Regions from separate parts of the Pseudarthrobacter sp. J1738 genome, predicted to be linked through region 2. Evidence: riboswitches for the same ligand, from Rfam matches in the RefSeq annotation. Region 2 holds a riboswitch; each other region holds the start of a gene.

The links. A riboswitch is a leader RNA that binds a small molecule or an ion and turns the genes downstream of it on or off. The one in region 2 is predicted to bind thiamine pyrophosphate.
Region 1: linked by a shared signal. The riboswitch ahead of thiO (glycine oxidase ThiO) and the one ahead of thiC (phosphomethylpyrimidine synthase ThiC) in region 2 are both predicted to bind thiamine pyrophosphate.
Region 3: linked by a shared signal. The riboswitch ahead of ACQR35_RS00375 (ECF transporter S component) and the one ahead of thiC (phosphomethylpyrimidine synthase ThiC) in region 2 are both predicted to bind thiamine pyrophosphate.

What each region holds. Positions count from the first base shown of each region.
Region 1 covers NZ_JBNPEO010000001.1:612,844-623,274, forward strand. Annotated here, with positions in the region: gene ACQR35_RS02970 (PHP domain-containing protein) at 1-117, shown strand, start outside; gene ACQR35_RS02975 (MarC family protein) at 210-818, shown strand; gene ACQR35_RS02980 (DNA-methyltransferase) at 799-1,680, opposite strand; gene ACQR35_RS02985 (DEAD/DEAH box helicase) at 1,690-3,396, opposite strand; gene ACQR35_RS02990 (RNB domain-containing ribonuclease) at 3,736-5,199, opposite strand; gene thiE (thiamine phosphate synthase) at 5,316-6,002, opposite strand; TPP riboswitch at 6,030-6,143, shown strand; gene thiO (glycine oxidase ThiO) at 6,131-7,402, shown strand; gene thiS (sulfur carrier protein ThiS) at 7,399-7,644, shown strand; gene ACQR35_RS03010 (thiazole synthase) at 7,646-8,422, shown strand; gene ACQR35_RS03015 (hypothetical protein) at 8,437-8,739, opposite strand; gene ACQR35_RS03020 (DUF3107 domain-containing protein) at 8,783-9,007, opposite strand; gene ACQR35_RS03025 (TetR/AcrR family transcriptional regulator) at 9,056-9,709, opposite strand; gene moeB (molybdopterin-synthase adenylyltransferase MoeB) at 9,776-10,431, shown strand, end outside.
Region 2 covers NZ_JBNPEO010000002.1:271,226-281,656, reverse strand. Annotated here, with positions in the region: gene ACQR35_RS04970 (cellulase family glycosylhydrolase) at 1-22, opposite strand, end outside; gene ACQR35_RS04965 (ammonium transporter) at 294-1,616, shown strand; gene ACQR35_RS04960 (P-II family nitrogen regulator) at 1,613-1,951, shown strand; gene ACQR35_RS04955 (glucose-6-phosphate dehydrogenase) at 2,100-3,578, opposite strand; gene ffh (signal recognition particle protein) at 3,763-5,343, shown strand; gene ACQR35_RS04945 (alpha/beta fold hydrolase) at 5,445-5,996, shown strand; gene thiC (phosphomethylpyrimidine synthase ThiC) at 6,063-7,805, opposite strand; TPP riboswitch at 7,858-7,965, opposite strand; gene ACQR35_RS04935 (VOC family protein) at 8,124-8,951, shown strand; gene ACQR35_RS04930 (hypothetical protein) at 8,999-9,505, shown strand; gene rpsP (30S ribosomal protein S16) at 9,708-10,130, shown strand; gene ACQR35_RS04920 (RNA-binding protein) at 10,132-10,374, shown strand.
Region 3 covers NZ_JBNPEO010000001.1:73,314-83,744, reverse strand. Annotated here, with positions in the region: gene ACQR35_RS00400 (MFS transporter) at 1-83, shown strand, start outside; gene ACQR35_RS00395 (glutamate--cysteine ligase) at 103-1,263, opposite strand; gene ACQR35_RS00390 (UDP-N-acetylglucosamine 1-carboxyvinyltransferase) at 1,360-2,883, opposite strand; gene ACQR35_RS00385 (energy-coupling factor transporter transmembrane component T family protein) at 2,994-3,812, opposite strand; gene ACQR35_RS00380 (ABC transporter ATP-binding protein) at 3,809-5,398, opposite strand; gene ACQR35_RS00375 (ECF transporter S component) at 5,398-6,015, opposite strand; TPP riboswitch at 6,073-6,204, opposite strand; gene ACQR35_RS00370 (TetR family transcriptional regulator) at 6,338-6,961, shown strand; gene ACQR35_RS00365 (MMPL family transporter) at 6,999-9,575, shown strand; gene ACQR35_RS00360 (DUF4235 domain-containing protein) at 9,627-9,887, shown strand; gene mnhG (monovalent cation/H(+) antiporter subunit G) at 9,999-10,431, opposite strand, start outside; gene ACQR35_RS00350 (monovalent cation/H+ antiporter complex subunit F) at 10,423-10,431, opposite strand, start outside.

The DNA.
Region 1 (10,431 bases), on a different contig from region 2:
TCCAGCGATTATCACGGCAGCGGAAAGGTTAACCGCCTCGGCGAGAACCTGACCAGCGAGGAAGCCTTGGGGGAGATTGAAGCCCAAGGGCGAGGCGCCGCCGTCGTACGTCCCTAAGGTCCTGAACAGCTGGAGCTGGATTGGCAATTTCACATGCCGTTTCAGTCCTTTTGCCTAAACTGGGCCACTAAACTTGGCTAGTGAACTGGATTGACCTGCAACTTTTTGCCTCGGTACTCGTGACGCTATTTGTGATCATGGACCCGCCCGGCACCGTGCCCATTTTTATGTCTCTGACGGCTCAAATGTCGCCCCGAGACCGGAACCTCTCAGCGTTACAAGCGCTTTTGGTGGCCACCGGTGTGATTGTGGCTTTTGCCATCTTTGGCCAATCCATTCTGAACTACATGCACATTTCCCTCGCTGCGCTTCAAGGCGCTGGTGGGTTGCTGCTGGTGCTGATCGCACTGCAATTGCTCACTGGCTCTACGGGTGGCGAAGAGACAGCTACCAAGTACAAAAACGTTGCCTTTGTGCCGTTGGGTACTCCGTTGATGGCAGGTCCGGGCGCGATTGTGGCAGTGATGGTCAACGTGCAGCGGTCCTCGACGTTCCCGCAGTACCTGGCAGTAGGCTTGGGCATTGCTGTAACCCTCGCGGCCCTGTATTTGGCCATGCGCTTTGCTGGGCTGGTTCAGCGGGTATTGGGTGAGAACGGCGTGGAACTCGTCACCCGTATTGCTGGTCTTTTGCTCTCGGCGATCGCTGTGCAAATGATCGCCGACTCGGTCCACGCTTTTATGCGTTCTTGGAGCTAGGGAAACCTACTACCTCGGCTACCGCACCCAGGCGCTTGGCCATTACTTCGATGGCTGGCGGGTTTTGGTCAACACACACAAAACGGCGCCCCGATTTTGAAGCGACAGCACCGAGCGTCCCTGAACCGGCAAAAAAGTCTAAGCACCAGTCGCCTTCACGGCTTGACGCTGTCACGATGCGCCGAATGAGGCCCTCGGGCTTCTGCGTGGGGTAACCAGTTTTCTCTTTACCGGTGGGGGAGACGATGGTGTGCCACCAGACGTCGGTCGGCAGTTTGCCGAGCTTTCGTTTGGCCTCGGTGACCAGCCCGGGAGCCATATAGGGTTCCCGGTCCACAGCTGCTGCATCAAAGTGATAACGGGACGGGTTTTTGACGTACACCAAGATGTTGTCGTGCTTGGTGGGCCAACGGTTCTTCGCTCGTGCGCCGTAGTCGTAGGCCCAGATGATCTCGTTGAGGAACGATTCGCGCCCAAAGATCGAATCCAACATCACTTTGGCGTAGTGCACCTCACGGTAATCAAGGTGCAAGTACAAGGTGCCATCGTCGGCAAGAAGGCGCCAAGCTTCCATAAGCCGAGGCTCCAAAAAGGCCCAATAGTCGCTGAACGCGTCGTCGTAACGGTGCAAGGCGCCCTTGACCGTGGCATAAGACCGGCCTTGGAAACCCACGCGGTCACCATCGGCGGCTTCGCTGCGTACCATCGTGGTCAGCTGGCGGCTTTGAACCCGCCCGGTGTTGAACGGCGGATCAACATAAATCAGAGTAAAGGCGCCGTCCGGCAGTGTTGGCAAAAATTCCGCATTATCAGCGTGAACCACCAAATTGCTGCCGTCCGGCGCCCAGACAGAGTTGTGCATCGAGGCGTCTTAGCCTTCGTTAGTGGAGGGGGCGTTGTTGCCACCCTGCTCCGGGGCGTTGACTACCTCGCCGTTACGGCGACGAGTACGGCTACGGTTACGGCGAACGCGCGGCTCGGACGACGCTGATGCTGCGGCCTCCGTGCGGTTCTCATCACGTGCGGGCCGTGAGGTGCTTGCGGCATCCCGAGTGGCGGCCTCGGACTGGCGTCCGGAATCACGGCCGCCGTCGCGGTTACGGTCGTGAGAACCGCTGCGTGAACCCTGTGAAGCGCCACCGCGGGAATTCTGCCGGGGGCCGCGAGAATCCGGACGCGAACCTCCAGCATTCTTTTTGCCGGTCTCGCCCAAGTCTTCAAGAACTTCGCCGCCAACGCCTTCAAGTACGCGCTGATTGCGGGGCAAACGGCCCTTGGTGCCGGCCGGAATGTCCAAGTCCTCATAGAGGTGGGGTGAAGAGGAGTAGGTCTCGATTGGCTCGGGGACGCTCAGGCCTAGGGCCTTGTTGATCAGACCCCAGCGAGGCATGTCATCCCAGTCAACAAAGGTCACCGCGGTGCCCTTGTTGCCTGCGCGGCCGGTGCGGCCAACACGGTGCAAGTAGATTTTCTCGTCTTCTACGCACTGGTAGTTGATCACGTGAGTGACATCGTCCACATCAATACCGCGGGCAGCAACGTCAGTGGCAACCAAAACGTCCACCTTGTTGTTGCGGAAAGCTCGCAAAGCCTGCTCGCGTGCACCCTGTCCAAGGTCACCGTGGATGGCTGCAGCGGCGAAACCGCGATCAACCAGCTCTTCAGAAACTTTGGCGGCGGTGCGCTTGGTTTTGGTGAAGATGATGCTGCGTCCGCGGCCACGTGCCTGCAGAATACGTGCCACAACCTCAATCTTGTCCATGGCGTGGGCACGGTAGATCAGCTGACGGATGTCGCGCTTGGTCAGGCCTTCGTCATCCGGGTCAGCTGCACGAATGTGCGTGGGCTGGGTCATGTAGCGCCGGGCCATAGCAATGACCGGGCCAGGCATGGTGGCAGAGAACAACAAGGTCTGGCGGACCGCAGGAGTACCAGCGATCAATGTTTCCACGTCCGGCAAGAAACCAAGGTCAAGCATTTCGTCAGCCTCATCGAGGATCACGATCTTGACGTTTTTGAGGACCAAATGCTTTTGCTTGTAAAGGTCAATGAGTCGACCCGGGGTACCCACTACAAGCTCAACGCCCTTTTGAAGAGCTTCAATCTGAGGCTCGTAGGCGCGCCCACCGTAAATGGTAGCTATCCGCGCGTTGCGCTTGCGTGAGGCAGTCTGAAGATCGTTAGCCACCTGAACGGCAAGTTCACGCGTGGGAACAATAACGAGTGCTTGAGGCGCACCCGGTGCTGGCAAACGGTCATAGCCGGGGTCATCCTGGCCAACCACACGCTGAAGAGCGGGGATACCAAAGCCGAGCGTTTTACCCGTTCCGGTTTTGGCCTGACCAATGATGTCGTGGCCAGCAAGGGCTACGGGCAAGGTCATGGACTGGATGGGGAAAGGATGAGTAATTCCGGCATCAGCCAGCGACTCAACGATGTCTGCGCGGACGTCGTAGTCGGCGAAAGACTTCTCTTCAATTTCTTTAGCTACCGCGGTGGTAACGATGGTCTCTTCAGGCTCAAGGACTTCCGTACCGGAGGCATCGCTGAGGATTTCATGGGTGTGCAATTCACTCACAGGGAGTTTCCTTATTCATTTGGGCCGCGCGTTGTGCTCGACGTAGAGGTAGAACGTTGTTCCGGACCTTCGGAGCACACGGTAAACGCGCAGACAATTCCAGTGGAGCCGATCGCGGTTTTTCTAGGCGCCGGCACTGGGACCGGCGGTTCATTATCAGTCCGCGTAGGGGCGGGATTGTTGATTTCAGGGACCGCATCAGCTGCGGCCAGCGAAGTTTGGTGGTTCAATCAACGACCGGGCATCCATAACTACTTTTTCAGTCTAGCCGTAGAGCAGCCGAATCACGGGATCGCGCCACAAGGTGGGCTACCTTGTGGCGCTGGCAACGCTGAGTGCTTAGCCCACGCGTTGGAGCACAATCTCGCGTTTGACGATGTCTACCGAGACCAGTTTGACCCTCACTACGGTGCCAGCTTCCATTTCGCCTTCGCAGCGAGCAGCGACAGCAGGTTCGGCAATTTGAACTATTCCGTAGGGAACGTGATCCGGCTTGCCGTTGCCGTCTCGGGACCCCGAAATGACCACTGCTTCAAATTCCCGGCCCACCAGAGGACTCAAAATCGCAGCCTCAATGGTGTCTATGGAGACACGTTCAAGTTTGGACGCCAACTGGTCTGAAGCCGTCATAATCTCAGGCAATTGCGCCAAAGACTCCCTTGCCCAGGCAGGGACTTCTTGGCCGTTACTCAAAGCCTCACAAATAACAAGACTCCAACGGTCAACGAGGCGGCGCAACGGTGCAGTGGTGTGCGCGTACGGAGCCCCAATGGCTGCCTGAACCGTTTCTTGCGGAACGTCCCCGTCAAAGGGGGTGTAGCCGGCTCCGCGGAACAAAACGCCGGCCGAATGCAAAATGGCCAAGTGCTTGGGGTTGCTTGGATCAAGGGTGCGCAGATATTCACCATAGGAGATCGAGGAGTCCCATTTTTGACCCAATGCAGCAGTCTGCAAGGTAAATGCTTTCAGAGATTTTTCATCGGGAGCAGGCATGGTCCGCAGAATGCCCACCTTCCCCTTGAGCATAATGTCAGCGGCCGCCATTCCGGTGAGCAATGAAATTTGTGCGTTCCAATCCTCAACGGGTAGTTGCGGGGCTGCCACAATCCGGTAGGTTATGCCGGAACCACCGGGGACTTGTTCGATCTCCTGCTCGGGGATGTTCAGGCTCGCACCGCCGCGCTTGCGTTCTAGTTCAATGCGTTTGAGGCCGATCTCTTTGAGCAGCTGAAGACTCTCTGAGGCGGTGCCGTTGTCGATCTGCTCTTGAACACCTTGATAGTTAAGTTTGGCTCGGCTGCGGACTTGAGCACGGCGGACGACGGCGGAGGTCAGCTCGGCATTGGCGTCGAGTTCGAATTCCCACACATAGGCAGCTCGAAGCTGATCTGGCAGCAGGCTGCCAGCGTCTTCGGAAATAATCTCTGGGTGCAGAGGGATGCGGCCGTCCGGAGCGTAAAAAGTCTGACCACGACGGCGAGTCTCAGCATCCAGTTCGCCGCCTGGGTTCACAAAAGACGGCACGTCAGCAATCGCGTAGAGAACTTTGTAGCCGTCGCCGGCCCGTTCCAAATACATGGCTTGGTCAAGGTCAGTTGAGCTGGGTGGATCTATCGTCACAAATTCAAAGGCCGTGAGGTCAAGGCTTGGAAGCTGATGCTTAGCCACAGCAGCTTCTGCGTCTTGGACGGCCACTGGAGGATATTCCAAGGGCAGTTTGAGCTCAGTTTTTAGGGCACTCAGTGCACCTGCCAATTGGCTCTGCGGGTCAAGGGCGCGTGGGGCTATCCGTTGATGAGACACGAAATTCAGGCTAGCGGGAAAAGCCACCTTAGTGGCGGAAATAGCGTCAAATTCTTCGTCACGATTGCCGCAGCTCCGTCCGCTCCACCGATTCTTGGCCCGTCTGAGCAAGAAATCTAGCTGTTGGCCACGTCGTCTTGGCTGGGTAACGCTTCAAGCAACTTGAGGGCCGCTTCAGCAGGATCGCTAGCCTCGGTAATGGCGCGAACCACCACCACACGCTGGGCCCCAGCTTCCACCACTTGGCCGATGTTGCTCAGGTCAATCCCGCCGATTGCGAACCAAGGGATCTGAATGGGGCCATCGATTTTGGCTGCTGCTTGAGCCGCATATTCCACCAATTCCAGCCCGACGGCGGCCCGGCCGGGTTTGGTGGGAGTCGCCCACAGTGGGCCTACACAGAAGTAGTCCAAACCTTTACGGCCCGGGGCTGCAGCAATGGCGGCGTCCACTTGGGCTGGGGAGTGAGTGGACATACCTATCACCGTTTTTTTGCCCAGCACTTTTCGAGCAAAGTCGAAGGGGAGATCATCCTGCCCAATGTGGAACACCGGAGCTTGTGCAAGGCTCGCCACGTCGGCGCGATCGTTGACGGCCCACAACCGTCCGTGCCGTGTAGCGGCTGCCTCAAGAACTTTGAGTGCTTCCAGCTCCGTGGCCACATCAATGTTCTTGTCCCGCAGCTGGATGATGTCAACGCCACCGGAAAATGCGGCGTCAACAAAGTCGGCAAAATCTCCGCGTTCGGTGCGCGCATCGGTGCACAGGTAGAGGCGGGCAGCATGGTGGACGTGTTGGCTCATAAGAACCAGCGTAGTTCCTTTAGACTGGGCGAGTACTGCGGGAGCTTGAACACGGTGTTGTTCACGGCTGAGAGGGCTTTAGTGCCGACCGTTATACCTGATCCGGATAGTGCCGGCGTAGGGAAGGAATGAAGATGGCCGTAGAGGCTGACGTTGCCGTCATTGGCGCGGGCATTGTGGGGATGGCTATCGCATACCAAGCCCTCACGTCTGGCCGTTCGGTGGTGCTGATTGATCCAGCACCCGGAACCGGCGCCACCCACGCTGCAGCAGGGATGCTGGCACCAGTGAGTGAGCTCCATTATCAAGAGCAGCAACTCCTTGAACTCACTCTCGAATCGGCCCGATTGTGGCCAGAGTTTGCACGTCCGTTTGCTCCGAACGCCGGTTACCAGAACACAGAAACACTGCTATTGGGTGTGGACGCGGCCGATCGTCGGGCCCTAGCGGACCTGTACGCGGAACAACTTCGTCAAGGACTCAACGTACAACCACTAACGGTGTCACGGGCCCGCAGTGCGGAGCCGCTATTGGCCCCAGGGCTGTCGGCCGCTTACACCATTCCCCAAGACCACCAAGTGGATCCACGGCGAATTCACGCAGCACTTTTAGAGACCTTTATTAACGACGGCGGCATTCACCTGAGCGAGCGCGCGCTCGGCTTGGTGTGGAGTGATGCCAGGGTCGCGGGAGTGGACCTTGGAGATGGCCGCACGGTCAGGTCACAAGAAGTGGTAGTTGCTAATGGAACTTACGCAGAAGAGTTGCAAGGGCTTCCACCCGGTCTTCGGCTGCCCCTGCGGAAAGTGTACGGGGATATTCTTCGCCTCCGGGTGCCTTCAAAATTGCGTCCGCTGCTGACCGCCACTGTGCGCGGAAGCGTCCATGGTGTTCCCGTTTACATTGTGCCTCGAGAGGACGGGACGGTAGTTATTGGTGCCACCTCCCGTGAGGACAATAGCTCCGGTGTTTCTGCCGGAGGCGTTTACCAACTGCTCCGCGACGCCCAATCGTTGGTTCCGGCCGTGGCTGAGCTCGAACTTTTCGAGTCCACTTCAAGGCCACGTCCAGGTACTCCAGACAACGCCCCGCTCCTGGGGCGAGTTGCCGCATCCACACTGCACTGTGACAACTCAAGCTCTGACAACTCAAGCTCTGACAACTCAAGCTCTGGCCACTCAAGTTCGGATCCAAGGAGCCAGCTCAATCCCAAAAGCCAGGACATTCCGGGGTTGATTGTGGCCACCGGGTTCTTCCGCCACGGCGTTCTCCTTGCGCCTGTTGCAGCCCAGATTTGCCGCCAACTTATGGACAGAATAGCGGACGTACGGTGGGCGCCTTTTAGACCGGACAGATTTTCCCTACCCACAACTCACAGCAAGGACCGGGAGCATTCGTGACCACGCTCAATATTTCACTCAACGGGGAGCCACACAGCCTTAGCGCTGGAGCCACCGTTGCAGACCTTGTCCAAGCCGTCACGGGCAGAACGATCAATGAACAAGGACAAGCCGTTGACGGCCGCAGGCTGGGTATTGCTGTTGCCCGCAACGCAGCGGTGGTGCCACGAAGCCAATGGCGCGGAACAACGCTTTGTTCGGAAGACGACGTCGAACTCGTTACAGCAGTACAGGGAGGCTGAAATGTCCAAGGACCAACTTCACATCGACGGCGTGGCACTGAATTCGCGGCTTATTATGGGCACTGGAGGTGCGCCAAGCCTGGACGGTTTGGGGGCGGCGCTGGTGGCTTCCGGGACTGAACTCACCACCGTGGCCATGCGCCGCTATTCACCTGCCACGGCAGGCTCGCTCTTCGAACTGCTGCAAAGCCACGGGATCCGCGTTCTGCCCAACACGGCTGGTTGCTACACCGCTCGCGACGCTGTTTTGACAGCTGAACTGGCACGAGAAGCCCTAGAGACCAACTGGGTGAAGCTTGAGGTTATAGCCGACGAGCAAACCCTGCTCCCGGATGCCGTGGAGCTAGTTCAAGCGACCGAACAACTCGTGGCAAGTGGGTTCCAAGTGTTCGCTTACACCAACGACGATCCGGTTCTGGCGTTGCGTCTGGAAAACTTAGGCGCTGCCGCCGTCATGCCACTCGGTGCTCCGATTGGGACAGGCTTGGGCATCCTCAACCCGCACAACATCGAACTGATCGTTGCCCGCGCCAACGTCCCGGTAGTGCTCGACGCCGGAATCGGCACGGCCTCGGACGCGGCCCTTGCCATGGAGCTAGGCTGCGACGCAGTGCTGTTGGCAACTGCAGTGACCCGGGCTCAGGACCCCGTGATGATGGGCGAGGCCTTTCGCCACGCGGTGGCAGCAGGGCGTCTTGCCCGGCTCGCAGGGCGAATCCCTAAGCGTGAGCACGCCCTAGCGTCCTCACCCATGCAGGGCCGGGCTGAATTTTTGTAGAGAGCGGCCTAAAGCTAGGCGCGGAGAATAGCTGTGAGGCGCTCGCGGTCACTGGCTTCGCGCTGTTTACGCAAGGGAACAACCACAGCGACGGCAGCTGCTGTACCAAGAACAATCGGCAGCACCCAAGGGATCCACGTCAGGCCAGGTTGATAGCCAAAGCCCAACGCGATCACCACCATCCAGCACACGCATGCCACAGCTACGCCCAACCCAGCAGGCAAAGCTGCACCGTAAGAGGTGTGGTGCTTGTCTGTGCCCCACACGATGGCTCCGGCGGCAATGACTGCAAGAACGGCAATAATCAGTGAAAGCACGCGAGCGTCCCTTTCCTTGGCCTCAAACAGCTACAAAAGGGGTCTAGACGGTGCCAAATCCCACACGACGGACTTCTTCAGCACCAATCTCTACGTAACCCAAAACCTTGCCAGGAACGATGATTTGGCGGCCCTTCTCATCCGTCAGACGCAAATCCGTTCCGTTAGCGATTGCCTCGGAGACAATCTTGGCTACGGCATCGGCGTCCTGTGAAGACTCGAGCGAAATTTCACGTCCAACGTTTTGGATACCAATCTTTACTTCCACAACAAGGCCTCCCAGCCATCAGAATTCAACAGGTTATTCATTTGTAGCTCAGGACTCCTTGGGGAAGCGACTGATTCCGCGCCAAGCTAAACGGTAGACCAGATCACTTGCAACATCGAGGTCCAAATCGCCGTCGGTTTCTAGCCAATAGCGGGCACTTACCTGCGCTAACCCGGCTAGGCCGCGGCCCAAGAGTTCTGCTTCCAGCGGTGCCAACTTGGTGTCTTCAGCGATCACGGCGGCCACCGCCTCAGCAAAGGTTCGGTTGAACGTTTCCAATCGAGCATTAACGTCAGCGTCATTGGTTAGTCCGGACTCGAACACTAGACGATGGGCTTGATCGTCACTAGCAATAAAGCGGAAATAGGCGCGCATCACGGCCTGAACACGTTCTTTGTTGTCCTGAGTGGAGTTTAGTGCGCCCAAGAGCAGTCCGGTCAGTTCTTCAAGATTGCTATCCAAAAGGGCCAAATAAAGCTCGCGTTTGGATGGGAAGTGCTGGTAGAGCACAGGCTTGGAGACACGGGCAGTTTCAGCGATTTCGTCCATCGCGGCACCGTGGTAACCATTGGCCACAAACACTTCAAGAGCCGCATGGAGCAACTGCGCACGGCGCTCGTCGCGCGGTAGACGTGCGGACCGAGCATTCGCCTGGGATGTTTCTTGCGTGGTGCGCGTCCTGCTCACTTCCGGTCCTTTCATTGACGGCTCAATCCACTTTACTCGTCAGTAATATGTATAAGCGCGTCGACAGGCCTAGATTGGAGTATGCCTGCGAACAGCCCCGCCCCCATTTCTCCTTCTCTGCCGCCCCTCGTGGAACCAGCACAGTCTTTGAGCAGAGAAGAACGTGAGCGATATTCGCGGCACATCATCATTCCGCAAATCGGTGATATCGGTCAGCGAAGGCTCAAGAATGCTCGTGTGCTGGTTATTGGTGCTGGTGGCTTGGGCTCGCCAGCGTTGTTGTACCTAGCTGCTGCAGGTGTGGGGACTCTGGGAATTATCGATGACGACGTTGTTGAGCTGAGCAATCTCCAACGCCAGATTATGCACACCGTGGAACGGGTCGGAGAGCCCAAAGCCGAATCCGCTCGGGCCGCCATCCACGACTTAAACCCGCTGGTTAATGTCCGGGTTCACCAAGAACGCCTCGAAGCCTCCAACGCCCTAGAACTCTTCTCCGAATACGATCTGATCCTCGACGGTGCTGACAATTTCCAAACCCGCTACCTCGTCAACGATGCAGCAGCGATCCTCGGCAAACCCTACGTGTGGGGTTCCATTTTCCGCTTTGATGGTCAGGTCAGCGTGTTTTGGGCGGAACATGGACCCAACTACCGTGACCTCTACCCGGAAGCGCCACCAGCTGGCTCTGTCCCGAGCTGTGGGGAAGGTGGCGTGTTCGGAATGTTGTGCGCCGC
Region 2 (10,431 bases):
GGGCGCCGGAAGGCGGGGTCATCAGGGTGCTCCAAAGACTAGGGGCAAGGGGCGGACTGAAATCATCCTAACCATCGCAGCCAAAATGCCGCAGAAGGGGTGAGACGAAACACAAGCGAAACAAAACGGACACTCATCATTTACGCCGAGCCGAAATCCGTAACAGAGCCGACATGTAATTCCGAATAGACCGAAACACGGCCAGCCAAAACTTAATCCCAGAACGCATAGGCGTTGATTCAGGCGGTTTAGACCGCGTACGCACTCCCCATTGCAAGGAAAGGACGTTGGCCATGGAACTCACAGCCGGTCACGTATGGCTAATGGTGTCAGCCGCTCTGGTGCTCTTTATGACGCCCGGCCTGGCATTCTTCTACGGCGGTATGACTCGCGCCAAAGCAGCACTGAACATGATGATGATGAGCTTCATCTCAATCGGACTCGTTGGTGTTGTATGGGTCCTCTGGGGCTCATCAATGAGCGGTGGGGAAGGCATCGGGCAGATCTTCGGTAACCCGTTCACTACCTTCGGTCTCCACGGCATCAACACCCCCGATGGCCTCATCAAGGTTGGCTTCGCAGCAACCTTCGCCATCATCACCGTTGCACTGATCTCCGGTGCAATCGCCGACCGCGCTAAGTTTGGCGCCTGGGCAGTCTTCGTCCCGGTCTGGGTCACTTTGGTCTACGCACCGCTCGCCTTTATGGTCTGGGGTGGTGGCCTCTTCGGTCCCGACGGCGCAATTGGCAAGGCTCTTGGCCCGGCCATCGACTTCGCTGGTGGAACAGTTGTTCACATCAACGCTGGTGTTGCCGGCCTGATCCTCGTTCTGATCATCGGTAACCGCAAGGGCTTCGGCAAGGACCCCAACCACCGCCCGCACAACATCCCGTTCGTAATGTTGGGTGCAGCAATCCTCTGGTTCGGTTGGTTCGGCTTCAACGGTGGTGCAGCTACCACCGCAGAGCAGGCCGGTTTGATCTGGGTCAACACCTTGGCAGCACCCGCAGCAGGTATGTTGGGCTGGCTCATTATTGAACGCATCCGCGACGGCCACCCCACCTCCTTGGGTGCCGCTTCCGGTGTAGTAGCTGGTCTGGTTGCCATCACGCCGGCTTGTGCAAACGTCAGCCCGCTTGGTGCCTTGGCACTGGGTGTAGTTGCCGGTGTAGCTTCGGCGCTCGCAGTAGGCCTGAAGTTCAAGTTCGGATATGACGATTCACTCGACGTAGTTGGTGTCCACCTGGTTTCGGGCATCATCGGAACTGTGGCCCTGGGCTTCATCGCTCTGCCCACCGACGGTGTTGGTGGCGGTCTCTTCTACGGCGGCGGTTTCGCTCAGCTCTGGGCACAGCTTGCAGCAGCAGGAGTTGCCATCGCATTCTCTGCCATCATGACCACCATCATTGCGCTTGCAATCCACAAGACCATGGGCTTCCGTGTTAGTGAAGAGCAAGAAGTAGTTGGTGTTGACTTGAGCCAGCACGCAGAGACGGCATACGAGTTTGGTATCAGCGGACGCGGCGGAAGCTTCCAGCCGCTCCACGAAATCATCAAGGGCCACGACGACGCTCGTAAGAGCGAAGACACCGGAAAGGCAAAGGTAGACGCATGAAACTCATCACCGCAATTGTCCGGCCGGAGAAGCTAGAAGCTATCCGCGAAGGCCTCGAGGCCTATGGGGTACAAGGACTTACGGTGAGCGCGGCCAGCGGCTATGGCCGTCAGCGCGGCTACACCGAGGTGTACCGTGGCGCAGAATACAACGTGGACCTTTTGCCCAAGATTCGAGTGGAAGTTTTGGCCACCGATGATCAGGCAGACGACATCTTGGACGTATTGATTTCTTCCTCCAACACCGGCCGCGCCGGTGACGGAAAAGTCTGGACCATCGATGTTTACGAAGCAGTTCGTGTCCGCACAGGTGAACGCGGTACCGCGGCCATCTAGGCATAAAACAGCAAAATAAAACTGGCCGGGTCGCTTTTAGCGGCCCGGCCAGATTTGTCTAAAGGCTCAAAAAAATAAAGTTCGACGACGTCCCGCTCACCGGCCGGACGTCGTCGAACTTTTTTGTTTTAATCGCTGCTGATTTGTTCTACTTCGCTGCCGAAGTATCCGGCTTAGCGGACGTGCTGGTTGCTACCGGCTCGTCCCTGTCCGGTGCGCCAGGCCAGCCCTCGGGGCCATCGCTGCCGGCTGCGTATTCTTCGAGCGGCACCTTGTTGGCTTCCCACGACTTCAGCACGGGTTCCACGATCCGCCAGCAATCCTCGGCAATATCGCCACGTACCGAGAGCAGTGGATCCCCGCTCAGCACACCATCCAAAACTTCACCGTAAGGGAGCAGATCGGAGGCGTTCAGCTCGCTGGTCAGCGTGACGCGGTCCAGGCTGAATAGATCGCCGGGGCCGTTGACGTCGATGTCGAAATTGAGGGTGTCCGGTCCAAAACCGATCCGCAACTTGTTCGGCGTATCAACGCCGGAGAAGCCTTCGGGCAAGTGCGGCACGGGGCGGAAGGTGATAACCGCTTCCTTGCGCTTGGAGCCAACTGCTTTTCCGGAGCGCAGAATAAACGGCACACCTGCCCAACGTGCGTTTGCGATTCCCACTGTGACTGCCGCGAGGGTTTCGGTGGACCGCTTTGGGTCAACACCTTCTTCGGAGGCGTAGTCCGGGATCTTTCGAGAATCCAAGGTCCCGGCCGTGTACCTGGCCCGGTGGGTGGACTTTTTGTAGGGGGCGCTGACGCTGCTGGCGCGCAGCACGGTGCTGATCGCTTCTCGGAGATCGCGTTCGTGCAAAGTGGACGGAACCTCAATAGCCAGCAGGGCCATGATCTGGAGCAAGTGGCTCTGGATCATGTCACGCAAAGCACCTGCGCCGTCGTAATAACGGGCACGGCCTTCAAGGGCGAGATCCTCATCAAAGATGATCTCGACTTTCTCAATGTGATCGCGGTTCCAGACCGGCTCCAAGAAACGGTTGGCGAAGCGCAAACCCAAAATGTTCAGCACGGTGGCTTTGCCCAAGAAGTGGTCAACACGGTGAATGTGATCCTCGGGGACCAGCTCACGCAGAGTTTCATTCAGCTCACGGGCCGACTCCTCTGAGGAACCAAAGGGCTTCTCCATGACCAGACGAGTTCCTTCAGGGACTTCATCGGGGGAGAGTGCCTCACAGGCGAGCTGGCTGACGTGCGGTGGGAGGGCGAAGTAAACAGCCACGGGACCATCGAGGGAATTCAACAACTCCGCAAGAGGTCCATCTTTGGTGACGTCAACCTGGTGGTAGGTGCTGTCCGCGGCGATGGCCTTGAGAGCTTTTTTGCCGGCAGCGTCAGCAGATGCGGTCTCTTCTTTAAAGGACTCAGTGAGCCGGTCCTGCCACTGTTGGGCAGTCCACGCATCCGAGCCAGCGCCCACAAGTCGCAGTTGCTGTGCGCGGCCCAAAGCCACTAGGCGCGCAAGCCCGGGAAGCAGCAGCCTGCCGGTCAGATCCCCTGAAGCGCCGAGGATTAGAAGAGTCTTGACGGTCGATGTTCCGGATCCACGTCCGGCCGTTGAACTAGTCACACAGCCAGCATGCCACTGCAAGGGCCGGACTTGGTACCCTAGATAGTCGAGTCGTGTCGCAAATGTTGGCACCGAGTAAAACCGGGGCCGCACTCGCGAGGCAACCAAAGCGCTGTTCCAGCGCTACAGGCTGCGGACGGCTCCAACATGCTCCTGGGAATCCACTGAAAGAAGTGCGCGGCACGTGTTCAATTCACTCTCTGACCGGTTGACAGCAACCTTCAAGAACCTGCGCGGCAAGGGCCGTCTCACCGAAGCGGACATTGACTCAACAGTCCGTGAAATCCGGCGTGCCCTCCTTGACGCTGACGTGGCAGTGTCCGTGGTCCGCGAATTCACTGGACGGGTCAAAGAACGTGCGCTTGGCGCCGAGGTCAATGCTGCCCTGAATCCCGGCCAGCAGATCGTCAAGATCGTCAATGAAGAGCTCGTTGAAATCTTGGGCGGTCAGACCCGCCGTATCCGGTTGGCCAAAACCGGACCCACCATCATCATGTTGGCCGGTCTCCAAGGTGCCGGTAAAACTACCCTCGCGGGCAAGCTGTCCAAGTGGCTCAAGTCCCAAGGCCACAGCCCCCTTCTGGTGGCCTGTGACCTTCAGCGCCCCAACGCAGTCACCCAGCTCCAGGTTGTTGGTAAGCGTGCCGGCGTTCCGGTTTACGCACCCCACCCGGGCGCCACTTCCACCGAATTGGATCAGCCTGCCGGTGACCCCGTTGCGGTGGCCCGCGCCGGTGTTGAAGAAGCACGTCAGAAGCTTCACGACGTCGTAATTGTGGACACCGCAGGCCGCCTCGGTGTTGACGCCGAAATGATGGATCAGGCTCGCCGGATCCGTCAGGCGATCATCCCGAACGAAGTTCTTTTTGTTATTGACTCGATGATTGGTCAGGACGCTGTTAACACGGCGATGGCCTTCGACGAGGGTGTTAACTTCACCGGTATTGTCCTCTCCAAGCTCGACGGCGACGCCCGCGGTGGTGCAGCACTCTCGGTAGCTTCCGTGACTGGCAAGCCCGTGATGTTCGCATCCACCGGTGAGGGTGTTGACGACTTCGAGTTGTTCCACCCGGACCGTATGGCTTCGCGCATCTTGGACATGGGTGACGTCCTGACTCTTATTGAGCAGGCAGAAAAGTCTTGGGACAAAGACGAAGCAGCTCGAATGGCGAAGAAGTTCGCCGATCAAGAAGACTTCACCCTTGATGACTTCCTGGCTCAGATGCAGCAGATCCGCAACATGGGATCCATGAAGAAGATGCTAATGATGATGCCCGGAGCTGCAGGGATGCGTCAGCAGCTCGAAAACTTTGACGAGCGCGAGATTGATCGTGTTGAGGCAATTGTTCGCTCCATGACTCCTCACGAGCGTGTGGCTCCGAAGATCATCAACGGGTCCCGTCGCGCACGTATTGCTCGCGGTTCCGGTGTTCACGTTTCCGAGGTCAACGGCCTGTTGGAGCGTTTCTCGCAGGCTCAGAAGATGATGAAGAAGATGGCAGCCGGTGGCGGAATGCCTGGCATTCCCGGCATGGGTGGCCCCGGTGGCGGCACGGCGCGTAAAAACGGCAAGAACGCACCGAAGAAGAAGGCTCGCTCCGGTAACCCGGCCAAGGCTGCGCAGGAACTCCGCGATGCCGAGGCCAAGCGTGCCAACGCTGCAAAGGCCGCACCGAGCGGTGCATCATTCGGCCAGCCCGGCGCCGACTTTGACCCCTCGGCACTGAATCTGCCCAAGGGATTCGATAAGTTCCTCGGCAAATAGTCACTGGGTTTTCCAGCATCTAGATGGCCCCGTTCACTTGATGGACGGGGCCATTTCTGTGCCTTCGGCCCAATGTCAGAGCAGTGTTCTAGGGTGGAGTAATGCAAAAGTCGCGCGTAGTTTTCGTCCCTGGTACTGGGCCTTCCGGCGCGCAAGCTTGGCCCCGCCAGCATGGCCTGTCCCTTGATTTTGATGCATTGTTCCTCAAAGCTGCCCCGAGTGATTATTCCTGGGAGCAGCGCAAGGCCGCGGTAGCGAGCGCCCTTGAAGACGGCGGCCATCTCGTGGCCCACGCCGAGGGTGCTGCCGACGCCATGTACGTGGCCCTCGAGCACCCGGAACTTGTTTCATCCCTGGCGCTTTTTGAACCGGCATGCCTCTCGCTCACCGCCGAACTGCCAGCCACTGCCGCATACCTTTCGGCCCATTCCAAGGATGAGCTCCGCCCCTGGGAGGCGCCGGTTCACATTGTCCCCGGCGTCCCCACTCTGGTGATCACCGGCGGTTGGGAACCAGTATTTGAGGAAGTGGCCCAGTATTTGGTGGGCACCGGCGCCGTTCACCGTACGACGCCGGGTGCTCACCGCCCGCAGGACAGCGTAGAAGCCGCCGGGCTACTGAAGTCCTTCCTGCGGAAACAGTCTCCTCGCTAGGGCTCAGACTCGGCGCCATTTGGCGCCGAGCTCCGCCCTAATCGGTTACAGCGGCGGCCATCCGTTCTAGTTTTGAGCCGGCAGTTCCAGCTCCGGCAAGTAGACCTTGGCACCGGAAGCCATAAATTCGGCGCTCTTCTCTCGCATGCCTTCCTGCGCTTGAGCAATCGCTGCCTGGGAATCGGCCGAACCGTAGGTGTCCCGGATGTCTTGGCTGATTCGCATGGAGCAAAACTTAGGCCCACACATGGAGCAGAAGTGCGCGGTCTTGGCCGGTTCGGCTGGCAGCGTCTCGTCGTGGAAAGACTCTGCAGTTTCGGGGTCCAGCGACAGGGCAAACTGATCGCGCCACCTGAATTCGAAGCGCGCCTTAGACAGGGCGTCGTCACGTTCATTCGCGCCGGGGTGGCCCTTAGCCAAGTCCGCTGCGTGAGCTGCAATCTTGTACGTAATCACACCCGTCTTAACGTCGTCCTTATTAGGCAGACCCAGGTGTTCCTTGGGGGTGACATAGCAGAGCATCGCGGTACCGTACCGGGCAATCTCGGTGGCGCCGATGGCCGAGGTGATGTGGTCATAACCTGGCGCAATGTCCGTCACAAGGGGGCCGAGTGTGTAGAACGGGGCACCCTTGCACAGCTCTTGCTGGCGTTCCACGTTCTCCCGCACCAAGTGGAACGGCACGTGGCCAGGCCCTTCCACCATAACCTGGACGTCGAACTCCCAGGCGCGTTGGGTCAATTCTGCGAGAGTGTCCAGCTCGGCGAACTGTGCTGCATCGTTGGCATCCGCCGTCGCGCCTGGCCGTAAACCATCGCCGAGCGAAAAGGCCACGTCGTACTGGGCGAAGATCTCACACAACTCGTCAAAGTGGGTGTACAAAAAGTTCTCTTGGTGATGTGCCAGGCACCAACCGGCCATAATCGAGCCGCCGCGCGAAACGATCCCGGTGACGCGGTTTGCGGTCAGCGGTACGTAGCGAAGCAGCACACCGGCGTGAATGGTCATGTAGTCCACACCTTGCTCGCACTGCTCAATCACCGTGTCCCGGAAAATTTCCCACGTGAGCTTGTTTGCCTCGCCGTTGACTTTTTCCAGGGCCTGATAGATCGGCACGGTGCCAATGGGAACGGGGGAGTTGCGGATGAGCCACTCGCGCGTGGTGTGAATGTCATCGCCGGTGGACAAATCCATCACCGTGTCAGCACCCCAGCGGGTGGCCCACTGAAGTTTGTCCACCTCTTCGGCAATGGAACTGGTCACCGCAGAGTTGCCAATGTTGGCGTTGATCTTGACCAAAAACGCTTTGCCAATGATCATCGGCTCGGACTCGGGATGGTTGATGTTGTTAGGAATGATGGCTCGGCCAGCTGCTACTTCGCTGCGGACCAATTCCACTTCGCAGTTTTCCCGCAGCGCCACAAACTTCATCTCCGGGGTTACAAGTCCCTGGCGCGCATAGTGCATTTGTGTGACGGTGCGCCCGGCAACTGCCCGACGCGGCACGGGCCGGGTTCCCTTCCACTCTGCGGAGGCGGCGCCGCGCCGCAGAGCCGACTTGCCGTCGTCGAGCAGGTTCCTGCCCCGCCCGGTGTAGGCCTCGGTGTCTTGGCGCTCGGAGATCCACGGAGCCCGGAACGGTTCCAAGCCCAGTACCGGGTCACTTCCTGGCCCGGCTGTTCGGTACAGCTGAAGCGGCGGGTTGGCCGCGCCGTTGGGGGACGGGTCCAAAGCCACTTCGGTGACGGGGACACGGATGCCACTTTCGGCGTCGGAAATATATGCCAAAGAGTGGGACGCGAGGCTCATTACGGGCGTTGGTGACTCGTTTTGGGTAGAGCTGTGCTGTGAATTTGTGGTGCTCAAGGTGTTGCTCACTTCCTTCGCCGGCATTACCCGGACAGGTTCAACGGTCGCAAGCTGCGTCAGCCTGATCTCAGCCCATGCATGGGCACCCGTGTGGTCGTAGACGAAGCTACCACAAGGAATCGCCACCCACTTGGAATAAATTGAAGCTTCAAGTAATTTAATAGAGTGAACCCACAACGAGAGCCGTTGCGATCCACGTCAGGAGATACCGTGTCCACTGGTGCAAACACCCAAGACCTTTTGCCCGCCGAGCTGAATATGGGCACGGTGATGCTCAAAGTCGGCGACCTCAAAATGATGTCCAAGTACTACCAGACAGCATTGGGCCTAGACGTTGTGGCCGAACAAGACGGCGGACTGTACCTGGGCCGCGGCGCCACCCCGGTAGTTCACCTCGCCCCGGCAGCTGGACTCCAACTGCCCTCCCGCGGCGAAGCCGGCTTGTTCCACACGGCAATCCTGTTCAAAGACCAGCCCTCGCTCGCCGCAACCGTAGCCACCGCAGCCAACTTTGAGCCGCAAGCTTTTGTAGGCAGCGCCGATCACCTGGTCAGCGAAGCCTTCTACTTCACTGACCCTGAAGGCAACGGAATTGAGCTCTACTTCGACAAGCCCCGCGAGTCCTGGAAATGGGACGGAGCGAACGTGGTGATGGACAATGTCGCCCTGCCGCCGCAGCAGTACCTCAACGATCACCTCAGCGAAGCATCCCTCGAGAACCAACGGCAAGCAGACGCAGGTGTGGGCCACGTCCACCTCCAAGTGGGAGACGTTGCCACAGCCGAAGACTTCTACGTCAAAACCCTCGGCTTTGAACGAACCGCAGGCTGGCACGGCCAAGCACTCTTCGTATCCGCCGGCGGATACCACCACCACATGGCCATGAACGTCTGGAACAGCCGAGGTGCCGGTCCCCGCAAGGACACCCTGGGCCTGGGCGAAGTTCTCATTGAAGTTCCAGCCAGCGATGACCTTGGTGCGCTCGCAGACCGGCTCAAGGTTGCTGGCTACGCCTCACACCACACCGGTGCCGAACTTCGCTTCGAAGACCCGTGGAAGAACCAAATCCGCGTTGCGGTGCGCTAAATCTGGAGGCACGCTGGGCTAGGCTGAAGCTGGCACCGTGAAAGCGGATGCCTAGTCCCATTGAGCAGCACTACAGCGAGGTCATCGTGCCGGAAATCACCAGCTTCACTGAAGTATTTGTAGCCACTCACGACGCAGCACTCAAACATGCAAAAGCCCTCGAAGCTGCCAGTAATGGCGCGGCGCTCGTTGCCTCCTACGCCGGGGCTGTCCGCATCCCCAACATCTCCGACTATGAGATCGAACAACTCGGAGACGTAGCCGGCGCGGCAGTACACGCTGGGGGAGCAGACTTTGAACTCTCCATGGTTGACGTGGACTCTGACTCCTTGCTCGCCGTCCCCGCGCCAATGGTGCGCGTCCTGGCTGAACTCTTGAGCTATGAGAGTGAAGGCGAAGGCGACGTCCTCGAAGAAGTGTCCACCACGTGGGCTGGGCAAGAGGACATGCCGTTCGACGCCGCCGCTGCCGCCGGCCATGTGCGTGCTCTGGCCAAGCTTGCTGCAGAAGTAGACGAAGCCAGCCGCACCCAGCTGTACGTTTTTGCTGTTTAGAACCTTCCGTCCCACCCAAAACGCGCCGGCTAGGGGACCTTTCGCAAAATAGTCGAGGCTCTGGCATAATGGACAGGTACTCGATGCGCGCGGCCCCTCTCTCTGCGTGATGTCTTGTCCTTCCGAAACCGCAAGTATGGCCCGCCCCACGGGTGCAGAACCGCGGATTCACCCCGTTTCAGAAACAGGAGTGACCACAAAAGTGGCCGTAAAGATTCGCCTTAAGCGCTTCGGTAAGATGCGCGCACCGTACTACCGCATTGTTGTAATGGACTCCCGCGCCAAGCGCGACGGCCGTGCCATTGAAGAAATCGGTAAGTACCACCCCACCGAAGAGCCCTCGTTCATCGAGGTTAGCTCCGAGCGTGCACAGTACTGGCTTTCTGTGGGCGCACAGCCCACCGAGCAGGTTGCTGCGATCCTCAAGATCACCGGTGACTGGCAGAAGTTCAAGGGCTTGCCCGGCCAGGAAGGCACCTTGAAGACCAAGGCTGCCAAGGAAGCATTCGTTGCTCCGGAGAAGGGTTCCGTCATCATTCCGGAAGCCATCACCCCGAAGGCAAAGAAGGCTGAAGAAGCTGAAGAGGCTCCCGCCGCCGAGGCAGAGACCACCGAGGCTGAGTAAATTGCTGGCAGAAGCGCTCGAGCACTTGGTGCGCGGAATCGTTGACTCTCCCGAGGATGTCAAAGTTTCCGCCAAAAACAACCGCCGCGGGGAAACCCTTGAGGTGCGCGTTGACCAAGAGGATCTTGGCCGTGTTATTGGCCGTCAAGGACGCACCGCACGCGCATTGCGCACGGTGGTTAATGCCCTGGCTAATGGCGAGCAAGTCCGTGTAGACGTGGTTGATACTGACCGTCGTCGCTAGCTAGACGCTACGCACAGTTTTGAACTGGCTTCAGTCCGGCCCCTCCACCGAATATGG
Region 3 (10,431 bases), on a different contig from region 2:
TCATCGCCGTCAACAGGCATAGCGGCCTGACCTGGCGGCAGCAGTTCTACGCCGTCTCATCTAGAAAAAGTCCGAGCTTTTGAAGCCAGTTTCGAAGTCGCTTTAGATCCCGGGAAGGACTCGCTTGAGCCTTGGACTTGGCTCGTTCTCGCGCGAGCGTGACTCACCTAGCGGCCCAGCGCCGTCGTGCGTTACACCCACCGCCTTGGCCACCACGCCGGCGAACCCGCCGCTGGTCTCAAACGCTTCACGTTGCACGCGCGCACCGTTGCCACGGGCAAAAATGTCAGCCACGGCCGCGGCAGCCACGTCCCATTCGCCCTGCTCTCGAAGCACCTCGCGTACATGCTCCAGCAAGGAGTCGACGACGGCGCGGGCCGGCTGAGGCGTGAAGGTTTCCGGATGCAGCAGCTCGCCGTCGATTCCGGCACGACTCGCTTGCCACGACGCCATCTCCAGCAACACCACCGGCGTGCCTGCGGGCGCATTTCCGGCCACAGCCGAGCGCGCAGAAGTCTCAACCAAAGCGCGAACCAGCACCGCCAACAAAGCAGCGTCCTCGGCACGGAGACAAATATCTGCCACGCGCACCTCCACGGTCGGCTGGTCCTTAGACACCCGCGCGTCGAAATAAATCATGCCCTGATCCAAGGCGACACCGGTGCCAACCATCCGATCCACCAGGCTGCGGTAATTCTCTAGCGACCCAAAAACCTCGGTGGGCCCCGCCATTGGCCAGCGGTTCCAAGCCTGGCTCCGATAGCTCGCGTAACCGGATTCCTTGCCATTCCAGTATGGAGAGTTGGCGCTCAGAGCGACCAACACGGGCAACCATTCGCGCATTCGGTCCAGAATGGCCACACCTTCTTCATCCGATTCCACGGAGGTGTGAACATGGAAACCACAGGTGAGTTGATCGGCGGCCATCAGCCCAAACCTGCGGTTGATTTCAGCGGTCCGCTGCATCGGTGTGGTGTGCGGCTCCGTAGCAACAGGGGACGTTGCCAAGGCTGCGATGCGGGCACCATGGGCGTGCGCTGCGGCATCAGCCATGGCACGGCTCGCCCGGATCTGGCGCAATAACTCGGCGTAATCGGAGCACGGCTCGGTTTGAGTTTCAATCTGCTCAAGCTTGAACTCGGCCGTGAGCCCCTCGCCCTCGGGAGCAGTATCCTCGGCAAGAAGCCGGTCCGCGATGGCCAATGGCACACCCGTTACCGGATCCACAATCAGCAGTTCTTCCTCAACACCAAAAGTACGCATGGGGCCATTCTGCCCTGTTCGGCAGCAGAATCGCTTTAACGCAGTACGCGGTCCGGCGCATGAAAGATCCGCCGGGCCGCATACGAACAATCGACGTCAGTCCTGGAAGTACTCGATCCCGGCGCCGATGCTGTTCAAACGCTCGGCCAGGTCCTCGTAGCCGCGCTCAATCACGTAGATGTTGCGCAGCTCGGAGGTTCCACGAGCTGCCAGCATCGCCAACAAAATGCATGCAGCGGGCCGCAACGCCGGCGGGCAACCAACCTCAGCGGCGCGCCACTTGGTAGGCCCGTTGACGTAAATCCGGTGCGGATCCAGCAACTGAACGTTAGCGCCCAGCTTGTTCAGCTCGGTCAAGTAGATGGCACGGTTCTCGTAGACCCAGTCATGAATCATGGTCTGACCTGTGGCATTGCCGGCAATCACGGCAAAGAACGGCAGGTTGTCGATGTTCAAACCAGGGAACGGCATCGGGTGGATCTTGTCCACCGCGGCACGCAACTCAGACGGCTTGGTGGTGACATCCACCAAACGGGTGCGGCCGTTACGTGCCACGTACTCCCCGGAAATCTCCAATTCCTGGCCCATGTGTTCGAGCATGTTCAGCTCGATCTCCATAAACTCGATGGGCACCCGGCGGATAGTCACCTCAGAATTGGTGACAATCGCAGCGGTGATCAGGCTCATCGCCTCGATGGGATCCTCGGAGGGGAAATATTCGATGTCAGCGTTGATGGCCGGGCGGCCGGTGATACGCAGCGTGGTGGTACCGACACCCTCTATCTTGACGCCAAGCATCTCCAAGTAGAAGCAGAGGTCCTGCACCATGTAGTTAGGGCTGGCATTGCGGATAACTGTGGTGCCCTGACGGTGCGCGGCAGCCATAATGGCATTCTCGGTGACAGTGTCGCCACGCTCGGTCAGCACAAAGTTGCGATCATGCGAATCGGCCGGCGGCGCCTGAACCGAGTAGAAACCGGACTTCGCCTCCACCTCAAGGCCAAACTGACGCAAGGCCTGCATGTGAGGTTCCACTGTCCGGGTACCTAGATCGCAACCACCGGCATACGGCAGCTGGTATTCGGCCCGCTCATCCAAAAGAGGGCCCAAAAGCATAATAACGCTGCGCGTGCGGCGAGCGGCAGCCACGTCCATGGAATCCAAGTCCAAGGTGGCGGGGCGGCGAATCTGCAAGTCGTTGGCGTTCAGCCACATGCACTCCACACCAATACTGGTCAGCACTTCAACAATTCGGTTGACCTCTTCAATACGGGCCAAGCGGCGCAGGATGGTGGTTCCGCGGTTGATCAAGCTAGCGCACAGCAGTGCCACACCCGCGTTTTTGGAGGTATTGACGTCTACGGCACCGGAGAGAGTACGTCCACCCTCAACGCGCAAGTGGGTCATTTGCTGACGGCCCACCTTGACTATGCTGCGGCCAAAAATGTCCTCGAGGCGCTGGATCATTTTCAGGCTGAGGTTTTGCCGCCCGGTTTCCATTCGCGCCACGGCACTTTGGCTAGTCCCCAGCTCTGAAGCCAACTGGCCTTGGGTCCAACCTTTTTCTCCACGAGCATCGCGAAGTAGTGCACCAACGTGTTCAACAGTCTGCTGAGTCATAGCTTAAGAAATATCATCCATGAGTTATTTAAGTCGAATCGACGCGCCGAAGGGCTCCTTTAGTGAGCCCTAAGTCACCTCATGCGATATTTGGCATAACCCAGTGCGGCTTACTGCTGGGTAAATACAAAGTTCCACGTGCCACACACAACGGCCGCGCTCACCGCTGCTAGCGCAATCAACAAGCCACCGCCCAGCACCCAAACGTCCATCCCACTGTACGCCGCAGGCCGTGCCCACGAGCGTTCGCCGGCACCAAAACCGCGCGCCTCCATGGTCACCGCTAGCCGTGACGCCCGCCGGATCGCCTGCACCAGCAACCCAAAACTCTGCCCCAGCTTCGCCTTGATCCGCACCAAGGGATTCCCGGTGGCCCCTACGCCCCGGGCGCGCCGCGCCATCCCAATGGTCTGCCATTCCTGGACCATGATCCCCACGAGCCGCAGCGCAGCCAATGTCCCCAGCACAAAACGGTGTGGCAACTTGGCCTGCTGAGCCAGCGAATCCGCCAAGTCTGTGGGATCCGTGCAAGCCATCAACAGCACGGCTGGCAACGCAACAGCCAAACCGCGCAACATAAACGCCAGCCCCAAGGTCAGTGAGCCTTCGCTCATGGACCAGATGCCGACGTCGAACAGCATTCTCCCGTGTTCCGGCGCCAGCAGCGCCGTAGACCAACCGCCCAGGATCGCCGCCAAGAGTAGTGGCCAGCCTCGCTGGAACAATTGCCGAGCACTCAGCCCGGCCAGCGGCAGTATCAGCAATTCAGCTGCGAGAGCCACGGAGGCTGACAGCCAGTCAATGGACAGCACCAGCGCCAAGGTAATGATTACGACGGCGGCGAATTTGGCCAGCGGATTGGCCCGGCTCAGCAGCGCCCCACCGGGGGTTTGGGTGTCGTTATGCGGCAAAGGTACCGTGGCGCTCATGCCTGCGCTTCCCTTTCCGAGTGCGCTTCCGAGTGCGCTTCCGGACTCAGTTTCAACTGAGCCCCACCCAAAACGTGAGTGAATTCGGCGTCGTGCGTGACTGCGACAACGGCGGTCCCGGCGTCCAGGAGCTCGGTGAGCAAGGACGCAAGTTCGGCCCATGTATTGGCGTCCTGCCCGAAGGTTGGCTCATCCAAGACCAAAACATCGGGGTGCGCGGCCAGCACTGTGGCAACGGAGAGTCGCCGTTTTTCACCGCCGGAAAGGGTATACGGGTTGGCGTCGGCAAGTTTTTCCAACCGCAAGCGGGCCATAAGCTCTTCAACGCGCTCGTCACCGCGGCCCAATTGCGCAGGCCCAAAGTGCAGTTCGTCGATCACTTTTCCTGTCACAAATTGATGCTCGGGTTCCTGAAATACCGTGCCAATCCGCTCGATCAGTTCCTTGGGCTTCCATCGGTAGGGGTCAGTTCCCGCGCCGCGAGCCAGTGGCTCGCCAGCATTGACCTGGCCAGAGACGGGAGCCAGCAGCCCGGCCAAGGTCAGGGCAAAAGTGGATTTTCCGGCACCGTTTGGCCCGGTAACACTCAGGGCTTCGCCATGCTTCAGGACAGTATTAACACCATTAAGAACCGGGACGGCTGGGATTCGTCTAAATCCGCGGCGTGTGGCTTTTTTGCGGGACACAGCGAGGTCCATTGCGCTCAGTAGCGGCTTGTTTCCAAGATCTTCGGCCATAACCGTGGCGTTGCGTCCCCGAACTTCGGGCACCCAGCCCGGCACCCACACCCCGGCCGCTTTGAGCAGGTCCTCATTGTGGGTCAGCACCGCGCCCGGATGTCCGTCCGAAAGCACACCGTCCGGGCCCAGCACCACGATCCTGTCCACGAGGTCTTTCCATACGGAGACCCGGTGCTCAACCACCAGTAGTGTGGCACCAGTTTTCTCCACACAGCGTTCCACGGCATCGCGGACTTCCAGCACACCGGCCGGGTCCAGATTTGCGGTGGGCTCGTCCAACAAAATGATCCCAGGGCGCATCGCCAATACCCCCGCCAACGCGAGGCGCTGTTTCTGACCACCGGACAGTTCCGCCGTGGAGTGCCACAAAGGCAAGTGAGAAAGTCCGACGTCGGCCAGCGCCTCGCGCACCCGTGGCCAGATTTCCTCGCGGGGCACGGCCAGGTTCTCCGCACCGAACGCCACATCGTCACCAATGCGGCTCAACACCACTTGGCTTTCCGGGTCTTGCTGAACTAACCCTGCCCGGCCGCGGGCCGCCCGCGGATCCAAGCCGTCCAGCAGCAAGGTGCCCTGTTGCTCGGATTCCTCAGTGTCGCTTACCGCCCTAGGTGCGGTAGCGGCGTGAGGCGCGGCCCCGGCGTCGTTATCTCCCAAAACGCCGGCGAGGGCATGTAAAACCGTGGACTTTCCGGCACCGGACGGGCCCAAAAGTAGTACCCGTTCGCCGGGCCGAATATCCAAATCTAGCCCGCGGACGGCCGGGGTGGAGCGGCCAGCATGCCGCCACCCCCAGCCCTGCGCCCGGACGCTTGCCGGCCGGAAAGCCGCAGCTGATGAGGCCATCAGGAGAACGCCGGCTCCTTGTCAGCACGGCGCGAGGCAAAGGAGCTCAATACGCCGGTGGTGGCCAAGCCGCGCGTGGCGATCCACGACAACGCACCGGCGATGATGGCTCCGGAGATGGTGGTGAAGACGATGTAGACGAGCTTGTCCGCACCGGAATAGGCAATGTTCCAACCCCACGGGAGGAAGCAGTCATTGAGGCCACAGAACAAACCAGCGCCTGCACCGGCCAGCAGGGAAGCGGTGAGATTAAAGTTGCGGTACTTCAGCGCAGCGAACACTAACTCGGCGCCCAAACCCTGCAGAATGCCGGAGATCAGCACCGTAACCCCATACTGGGAACCCATCAGCAACTCGCCCATGGATGCTACAGCCTCACAAAAGAGTGCGGCACCGGGCTTGCGGATGATCAGCATGCCCAATACTGCCGGAATCATCCAGCCACCGGCATAGAGTCCGGACAGCGGCGGGTACGCCACGGTTGCGGGGGAAATAAGATTGGCGCCTTGGGACCAAGCCCAGAAAATAACGCCACCGGCTACGGCAATCAGTGCCGCAACCACAATGTCTACTACGCGCCAGCTTTTACGTTGCTGAGCGGCTACTTGCGTTGTCATGTCTTCCTCCTGAGGAAACAGGAGGGGAAAGCGCCCCGGCGTCTTGCGGCCCCGGCACACTTCGAGAACTCGACTCCCTATCGCCGGTACTAACCGGATCAGGTTCGAGGGTCTGCGGTCATCCGCACTCTCAGCACCCACACAGCTGACCCGTTAAGGTCCGACGGCGGCGCTCCCCTGTCGTATAAATCTGCCCTGATGGGCGTGGTCAACTTTACACCCGTAGGGGCGCGCGGACGCAGGTGGAGGCCTGAAACTTTCTAAAATCCTTACACTCCGGGCAATTTTGCACTGCGTGCACTTAAGGCTCTAAGCTGAGCGAGTGACACTCACCGCTCCAGAACTGCACTCCCGGCGCGAACAAAACAAACTCGCCACTCGGCAGGCCATCATTCAGGCTGCGCTGTTACTGCTACGCAACCATGGCCTCGGCCAGTTCACCGCAGACCAGCTCGCCGAAGAAGCCGGCATTTCACGCCGCACGTTCTTCAACTACTTCCCCAGCCCCGAAGCCGCCCTCGCCGCGACCACCGAGGGTTTCCTCGACGTCGCAATTGCGAGTTTTTATGACCGACCTGCGGATGAATCGCTCTTGGACTCAGCCATCGCGGCCGTGTCCGCACTGGCAGATCCGGGCCATCTTGGCCCCATGGCCGAGGTGTGTTCGTTGACCATAGGGCAAGCTCAAATGTCCCGTTTTCAGCTCGAAGCCTGGGACAACGCCACCGCCCGGCTCACCGAAGCCACCTTGCAACGATTAGGCCCGGACACTGATCAGCTCTACGTACGCGCCATGGTTGGCGCGGTGATCGCGTGCGGAAAAGCCGCCATGGAAATCTGGCTGGAACGCCACGGCGGCAAAGACAACACCCCCGAATCACTCGCTGAACTACGCCAACTTCTCGTGGAATCCATCTCGCTGTTGCGCGACGGTTTTGCCCACTAACTTTCCGCCTCAACCCACGTCCTAGAACGGTCTTCCCATGGCTCTTTTGCTTTACCGGCTCGGAAAATTCTCCTACCAGCACCGCCGGTGGGTGGTCACCTTTTGGCTGGCCCTCCTGGTCGCCGTCGGTGGTTCCGCCGTCGCTTTCCACGGCACCACATCCAACAACTTCAAGATCCCGGGAACCGAAACGCAGCGGGTCCTCGATGAGTTGAAACAAGAGCTGCCCAAGTCCGCTGGCGGCAGCGCCCCCGTGGTGTTTGAAGGCAGCAATGGTGCGGCAATTACTGATGCGCAAAAAACTGCCATCTCCGCAGCGCTCAAGGACCTCTCCAGCGTTGACGTGGTGGAAAGCTCGGTAGACCCCTTCACCACCCAAGCTCAGCTGGATGGCGCCCTCGCCACCTTGGAAGCCAACCAGAAGAAGATCGACGACGGCAAGGCCCAGCTAGCCGCCGGTCAGAAACAACTCGATGCCGCCAAAGCGCAGATAGATGCAGGCAAGGCCCAAGCCGCCCAGGCTCAAGCAGCTGGTGTCCAAATCCCCGCAGCTCAGGCCGCTGCAGCCGCCGCACAGTTAGAGGCCGCTGAAAAGCAATACAACGACGGCGTGGCTCAAGCTAAAGCCAGCGCCCAGGAACTTACCGATGCACAGAGCAAACTGGACCTCGGCAAGCGTCAGCAAAAGTCTTCCGAAGGTATGCGCTTTGTCTCCGAAAACGGCAACGCCGCGGTGGCACAAATCCAGTTCAACACCTCCATCAACGCCCTAACCCCGGCTCAGCGCGAGCAAGTTCAGGACGTGGTGAATAAGGCCAAGTCCTCCGGCGTGGAGATCTATTTCAGCAAGGAAATTGTTGAAGACGTTTCTGAGCTCTTTGGTACGGCCGAAATCGTAGGCCTGGCCGTGGCTGCATTGGTGCTGCTGCTGATGCTCGGCACCCTGGTTGCTGCGGGGCTGCCGCTCCTGATGGCCATCATCGGTGTGGGTGTGGGTGTGGGCGGAACGTTCGCACTGACCGGCGTGATTGAGATGAGCTCTGTTTCCCCGATGCTCGGCCTAATGATCGGCCTCGCGGTGGGCATTGACTACTCCTTGTTCATCGTCAACCGCCACCGGAACCAGCTGCTTGAGGGCATGGAGATGGGCGAATCGATCGCCCGCGCCACCGGAACGGCCGGTAACGCGGTGACCTTTGCCGGCCTCACCGTGGTGATCGCCCTTGCCGCACTGGTTGTTCCGGGCCTGCCATTCCTTGCCGTGATGGGTATTGCTGCAGCAGCAACTGTGGCGATTTCCGTGGCCGTTGCCATCACGCTCACCCCGGCACTCCTAGGCGTCATTGGCACCAAGTTGATTTCCAAGCGTGCATGGAAGAGGCGCGAAAAGCACCTCGCGCACACCGCACACCACGCCAAGGACGACGACGGTTCCCACGGTTGGGGCGGTTTTGTCACCAAACACCCGTGGCTCTCCTTGGTGGTCAGTGTGATTGCCTTGGGCCTGGTGGCAATCCCCGCCACCCAGCTACGTTTGGCACTACCCGACGGCGGGACGGAACCTGCCGATTCGAGCGCCTACAAGGCGTACAGCACTGTTGGCCAGAACTTCGGTGAAGGCATGAACGGCCCCATCGTGTTGGTGGCCAAGCTGCCTTCCGGGCTGAGCGAAGCCGATGCCCAAACCAAGGAATACAACATCTCGGAAGTTCTGCGCACTGTGGAGAATGTTCAGGCTGCAGTTCCGGTTGCTCTGAGCGAGGACCGCACTACTGCGGTTTTCCAGATCATCCCCAAGGAAGGGCCGGCCAGCGCCTCGACGGTCAAGGTGGTTTCCGATCTGCGGGCTAAAGGCACGGAGTTGAAGTCTTCTGAGGACGTCACCATCGGTTTGACCGGTCAAACCGCCGCCAACGTGGATGTTTCCAACAAGCTCGGCGACGCCCTACCACTGTATTTAGTGATTGTGGTGGGCCTTTCACTGATCTTGCTGATGCTGGTGTTCCGCTCCATCATTGTTCCGCTGCTAGCAACGGCTGGCTTCCTACTCTCCCTTGCCGCGGCATTTGGTGGAGTGGTGGCCGTGTACCAGTGGGGCTGGCTGGGAAACATCTTTGACGTTCACCACCCCGGCGCAGTGCTGAGCTTCTTGCCGATCATTCTCATTGGTGTGCTGTTCGGTTTGGCCATGGACTACCAAGTGTTTATTGCCTCGGGTATGCGCGAGGCCTACATGCATGGCGCCACGGCTCAGCGGGCTGTGCGAAGCGGGTTCAGCCATGCAGCGAAGGTGGTCACCGCTGCTGCGATCATTATGACCAGTGTGTTTGCCGGGTTCATCTTCAGCCATCTGACAATGGTCCGGCCCATGGGCTTTGCCATGGCGTTCGGTGTGCTGGTGGATGCCTTTATTGTTCGCATGACCATCATCCCGGCAGCCATGCACTTGTTGGGCAAGGCAGCTTGGTGGCTGCCGAAGTGGCTCGAGCGCATTTTGCCGGACGTTGATGTGGAAGGTGCCAAGATCGTGGCCCTCACCTCGTCGCCAGCTGAAGAATCTGCTGTTGAAGAATCTGTGGCAGCAGAGAAAGACGCGCCCGCTCACAGACGCTAGGCTGGATCCAGAGTTGTTCGCAGGAAAAATTCCCATCACGAGGAGTGATCAATGAACATTTTGCTGAAACTGTTGGGCACGGGCGTAAGCATCGGTGCAGGAATTGTTGGCAGCAAGCTCGTCAACGCTGCGTGGCTCAAGGCCACTGGCAACAAGCCGCCTAAGCCCGGCGATGAGGCCGAATCTAGCCTGCGTCAGGCATTGGTTTTCGCCCTGATTTCCGGTTCGGTGAGTACCGTTATTCAGGTGCTCACAGGCCGTGGAACCCAGCGAGCCATTGCTCGATTCAACAAGACTCAGGACATCGTCTAGGGCCATCGCACGCCGCGTCATAGACCCTGATCACGTGAGTCGTGAGAACCGCTACATTTTTGGACATCCGCATCCGGGATCCCGGATGCGGATGTCCAAAAATGTAGCGACTTACGGGTAAGTCCGTTCGCGATCTACTCGCGCTCCGGCGTCTGCTTCATCAGTTCCCTCAGTGCCCTGTTCGGCGGCATGGGCTACTACCTCGTCCAGATCATCCAGGCTCAACAACTCGGGGTGACGGTGTTTGGTCCGGTACCCAGCCCGGCCCACCATGTGTGCTGACACGGGCACGGTGAGTAGCTGGAAGATCCACGCAACAATGAGCACCGGCCACACCACCCAGGAACGCATCTGCAAACCCACTGCGGCGAGCAACAAAAACAAACCAAGAACCTGCGGCTTTGTGGCAGCGTGCATCCGGCTCATCAGATCCGGGAAGCGCAACAAGCCAATGGCCGCGGCCAAGGACATCAACGCCCCCACCACCAAAAATACTGCGGTGAGCCCGTCAATAATGGCGTCCCCAAGAGAAGCGTCAAGAATC